2 regions of the Alteromonas sp. 4NS20-0143 genome follow, and region 1 is predicted to be linked to the other one. Evidence: riboswitches for the same ligand, from Rfam matches in the RefSeq annotation. Region 1 holds a riboswitch; the other holds the start of a gene.
The links. A riboswitch is a leader RNA that binds a small molecule or an ion and turns the genes downstream of it on or off. The one in region 1 is predicted to bind thiamine pyrophosphate.
Positions count from the first base shown of each region.

Region 2: another riboswitch for thiamine pyrophosphate. It lies ahead of thiC (phosphomethylpyrimidine synthase ThiC); the one in region 1 lies ahead of AC27HD_RS04885 (TonB-dependent receptor).

Region 1 covers NZ_BAAJLR010000002.1:264,413-266,918, forward strand. The annotation lists gene AC27HD_RS04885 (TonB-dependent receptor) at 1-1,491, opposite strand, end outside; TPP riboswitch at 1,548-1,652, opposite strand; gene AC27HD_RS04890 (acyl-CoA thioesterase) at 1,847-2,272, opposite strand; gene AC27HD_RS04895 (GNAT family N-acetyltransferase) at 2,333-2,506, shown strand, end outside.
Region 2 covers NZ_BAAJLR010000013.1:71,181-73,686, forward strand. The annotation lists gene thiC (phosphomethylpyrimidine synthase ThiC) at 1-1,400, opposite strand, end outside; TPP riboswitch at 1,624-1,735, opposite strand; gene AC27HD_RS18115 (retropepsin-like aspartic protease family protein) at 2,055-2,506, opposite strand, start outside.

The DNA of each region.
Region 1 (2,506 bases):
AGGGGTTAACAGCGGCCCTTTAAATCCTAGTTCGTAATTGACGTTGTATTCTTCATCGAAGAACCGTTGTTCGTCGTTAACCCGGTTATCAGGGTTAAAGCCAGGTCCTTTATAGCCACGTGAAATACTGCCGTAGTAAAAGTGCTTGCCCAGTGTGTACTGCAATGCCACTTTGCCGCCCAGCATATTGGTATCGTTATCGCGGGTCAGGCCACGATTATCCGCAAAATCGAAATCATAATTTTCTGCGCGAATACCGGCTACCAGCGTTAAATCATCTCTTAAGCGGGTTTCGGTTTCTAAATAAAGCGCGGTTGTTGTGGGGGCAAACTCACTGGCGTAATCACTGTCTAAATACGTATATTGACGAAGCAAGTTTTCCTCAGTTTGTTTATAGAAAGCCCCTACCGTCCAATCTGTCATGCCATTGAACAGGGCAGCATCGCGAGAGGAAACAAAGCGGATTTCACCTGTCTGTGTTTCTACATCACGATAGTAAGCATCAAAGGATGTGTAGCCGAAAGGGTGGAAACCAGTGAATGTCCAATCTTCGTCGTAGCCATAGGCGATGTTATGAGAAGCATGTGTCGCAATTAAGATAAGGTCGCCTGCGCCAGTGGTGGTGGTAGAACGGGCACTTACTGCGTGGGTTTGGTGCTCGTCAAAACCCGGCTCGTCAGACAACGTTCTGTTGTCATTGTCTAAAGAGAATGCGTCGTAGCCGTTATCAATATCATACCAACGATAAGCCAATGCCAATGTGCTGTTGTCAGCAACATTTCCATCTATAGCGAAACGAAGCGCAGTCTCATCAATATTATTCGTATCGTCTCTATTTAAAAACGTATTCTCAACGAAACCATCGCTTCGATTATGAACCAGCGCTACGCGATAGCCCCAATTGGTGTTGATGTCATCACCAGTGGCAGCTTCAACGCGATAGCTATCTTTATTGCCAATTCGCGCTTCAACATAGTCAGGCGCCTCGCTGCCTGTTTCATTGCTTGATAGCTTAACGGCTCCGGCTAGTGCTCCTGTGCCATATAGCGTGGCCTGGGGACCGCGATAAACCTCAAGCTGCTTAGTATCAAATATAATGCCCGACGCAGCGAGACCAGAAAAATCAAACTCGTCAACGATAAAACTGACAGACGGATTAATCGGCTCAGCAAACTGGCTACGCTCACCAATACCACGAATTTGTATAAAGCGGCCGCGAGAGGCACCTGCCGCAAAATTTACGTTGGGAATACTATTGAGAATACTGTCAACATGAGAAGGCTGTCTGCTGCGCAAGCGCTCTTGATTCAGTATGGTTGCACTGGCGCTAAGCTGAGCTAGGGTAGTTTGACGAAAATTGCCCGTCACCACTACTTTTTCAATATCGTCATTGGTGTCAGTGCTTTTTTGAGCGTTATCAGAGGCTTCAGTTTGTGCTATCGCACTTATTGAGGTTGCCAATAGAGTGAGTGTGAAAAGTTGTTTGTACATGGGATCTCTTGTTCTCTTAATAAGAAAAAAGATCCGGGTTTAGCGGCAGGTGATCAGGCTATATTGTAAACCATTCCTACGCCGGTATTATCCGGATCAGGTTTAAGGGTTCCCACTAGTGTGGATCTCAGACCGAAAAACGGACACCCCTTGGTATAATTCGCAAGTGACTCACTCGTCATGTGCAAGCTGCTTGAATTAAACGAGCACAAGTCATCAACTTAACGAACGCCGTGGAGTCTACCACTTCGAAACACGCCGTCAAGCGCAGCGCTCGTTAAGCTAAGTTCATATTTAATCTAGGTTATTACAAATCTAAGCCGTTACAAATTTAGTGTGACGAACTAAACTCGACTTAGCTATTCTCTATATTAAGATTGAGCTTGCGCACTTCATCATCAGTTTGCGCAATTAACCCTTCTAATGTCTTTCCGTGAGAAGCCGGCTGTCTCGTCTCTGGGTCCACCTTAACGAAAACAATATCGTCTGCAAAACAAATCGTCTTTTTAGTGGCTTTATTACGCACTAAACAGCTCACCGTAATAGACGTGCGCCCTACTGCCTTGGTCTCAAGACCAAACTCAACGATATCGCCCTGTAAAGCTGGTGATTCAAAACTAATTTCGCCTATATGCTTGGTGACCAAACAATTGGTTTCTAACTGACAAATAGCCCATATGGCGGCCTCTTCATCTATCCATTCTAATGCTCTACCGCCGAACAATGAGTTGGCGTAATTGAGGTCGTTTGGCATCACTAAACGCCGAGAAAGAAAGCGCATTCGAATTCCTTAATATAAATCGCTACTATATGCGTTCAATTATACAGAAAAAAACTCTTCATGGCGCTACAACAATTACGTGATTGGCTACTCGCCCCCTACTACACGCAGGCTGCAAAGCAAAAAAGTGATGTAGAATATAATGCACAAAACAATGCAGAACGGCCACAGATTCATCGCCGACTCCTTGTTATATCTGGCGACATTGAGTTTATCGAGAATACTATTGATGTA
Region 2 (2,506 bases), on a different contig from region 1:
GGAGCAATGTCGGTCGTTAGAGGCCCAAGGGTGTAAAATGGCGCTTCATGGCAATGGGTAAGCTGCTCTTCCATATTCGCTTTAATCATGTGCATTGGCACATGACCTGGGCCCTCAATCATCACCTGAACATCGTATTTCCATGCAATTTTAGTCAGCTCACCAAGGGTATGAAGCTCGGCAAACTGGGCTTTATCATTGGCATCGGCAACGCTTCCAGGGCGAAGGCCATCGCCTAGGGAAAGTGACACGTCGTACTGAGCGCAAATTTCACAAATTTCGCGAAAGTGTTCGTACAAAAAGCTTTCTTTATGATGGCTTAAACACCACTTTGCCATAATTGAACCACCGCGAGACACAATGCCCGTAACGCGGTTGGCTGTAAGCGGCACGTATTCAAGCAACACCCCTGCATGAATAGTGAAGTAATCTACACCTTGCTCGGCTTGCTCAATAAGTGTGTCTTTAAAAATAGCCCAATCGAGATCTTCGGCCACGCCGTTCACTTTTTCGAGCGCCTGGTAAATGGGCACAGTACCTAACGGCACCGGGCTGTTTCTTAACAGCCATTCGCGGGTTTCATGAATGTTTCGGCCCGTGGATAAATCCATAATGGTGTCGGCGCCCCATCGGGTAGACCACACTAACTTTTCGACTTCTTCTTCAATGGAAGAAGTCACTGCTGAATTACCAATATTGGCGTTAATTTTCACTAAGAAGTTGCGTCCAATGATCATGGGCTCAAGTTCGGGATGATTGATGTTACAGGGAATAATTGCCCGGCCCGCCGCCACTTCTTGGCGAACAAATTCTGGGGTAATTGCGTCGGGTAGGAGAGCACCAAAGCTTTCGCCAGCGTGTTGCTGAGATAGCTCAGCCTGCTTTATCGATTGTCTGCCCATGTTCTCCCGAATGGCGATGTATTCCATCTCGGGCGTGATAATGCCTCTGCGAGCATAGTGCAGTTGCGTTACATTGTTTTGGGCTTTCGCCTTTTTAGGCTTTGCAGTGCGAACAAACCTAAAATCCTCAGTAAATAAATCCGCTTCTCGCGCTTTGGCAAAAGACGACGTTACACCAGGGAGCTCTTGAGTGTCGGCGCGGTTCTCTATCCATGGCGTGCGCAAGGCAGGCAAACCTGTGTGTACATCAATGGTTTCATGCGGGTCGCCATAGGGCCCTGAGGTATCATAAACAGGAATAGGAGGGTTAGGTTCTAAAAGTGGGTTTTCTTCTGTACCACCTATTAAACTGTCATGCTGGTGGATAAGGCGCATAGCAACTTTAATATCATTGCTACTTCCTATCTCATAGTGACGAGTAGAGTTTGGGTAAGCCTCACCGGCTAATTCATTGATAAATTGTTGTGCTTGTTGGCGCTGTTCGCGTCGTGTCGACATAGCATTTTGGCCTTCTTCAGTTGGCGTTAGATAAAATGCTTGTCAGGAGTGAAAAGGAAAATGAAGGCGAGGAAAGTACAAATAATTAGCACTCAATGTCATCGCCTTGGGCGACAGCCTTTGATAGCCATAATTTTGCGTACCGAGTGTGTTTACGCACCGAATTTACATAATATGTTTATCTTAGAAACAGTGATTTTATGCAAAATGGTTGTATACAAAGCCAACATTTTCTCTTGTTCCCTTCGCAGGTATTAGCCTGATCAGGTTCTACGGATCCTGCTTTCGCAGTCTCAGCTTACTGGGTTTCCAGTGAAGCACTCCGACAAGTAACTGAGGTATTACTATATGATCACATCAGAGGCGATTACAAGCGCAGTGTTAATGCACTAAGTGTCATAATGAGGTTGGTTTTTGAAATTTACAGGCAATAATGAAGTGCCGAAGTTTCGTTAAGGTGCAGTTAAATATTTGTTTATTAGTGGTTTTTCATTTTGGGTGAGGCTATTCTCCAGCGTGATTACATTTCCTTTAAATAAAGCTGATTTCAATTAATCCATCTGGAATAAAGCCATCTGCAACAAAGATATCTCCAATAATGCCGTCTCCAATAAAGTCATCTGTGCTAAAAATAACAGTGCTCACTAGCGCGACTTAACGCTTATTAAGAATGAGCACATCTTCTTTTGGCAGTATCGAAAAATCAAACTCACCGAGAATATTCATCCCCAATAGTCCATCTGCATCAGGCAGTGCTTCTTCAGGCAATACAATGGCAGAAACATCGTTAAACGTGTACCCAGCAAACCTAAATTCTGGAATTCGCACAAGGGGGGCTTCAACACTTCCAGAAGCCGTTTGAACATTGAAGATACCAATAAAGTTTAAGTTTCTCATCTTGCCTAAACGGGCATATAAATTAGATGAAATTGCCGTTGTACTTGCACCGGTATCGAGGATCATAAATGCCTGCTGGTTAAGCGCCACAGCGTTAACATGATACGAATTTCCAATGCGTTCTAGCTTCACGCGAACGTTGTTGCCTTCCTCTAAAAACGAGTCTTGAAGCTGGGGTTCGCCGGTGGTATCAGAGTCTGGTTCAGTAG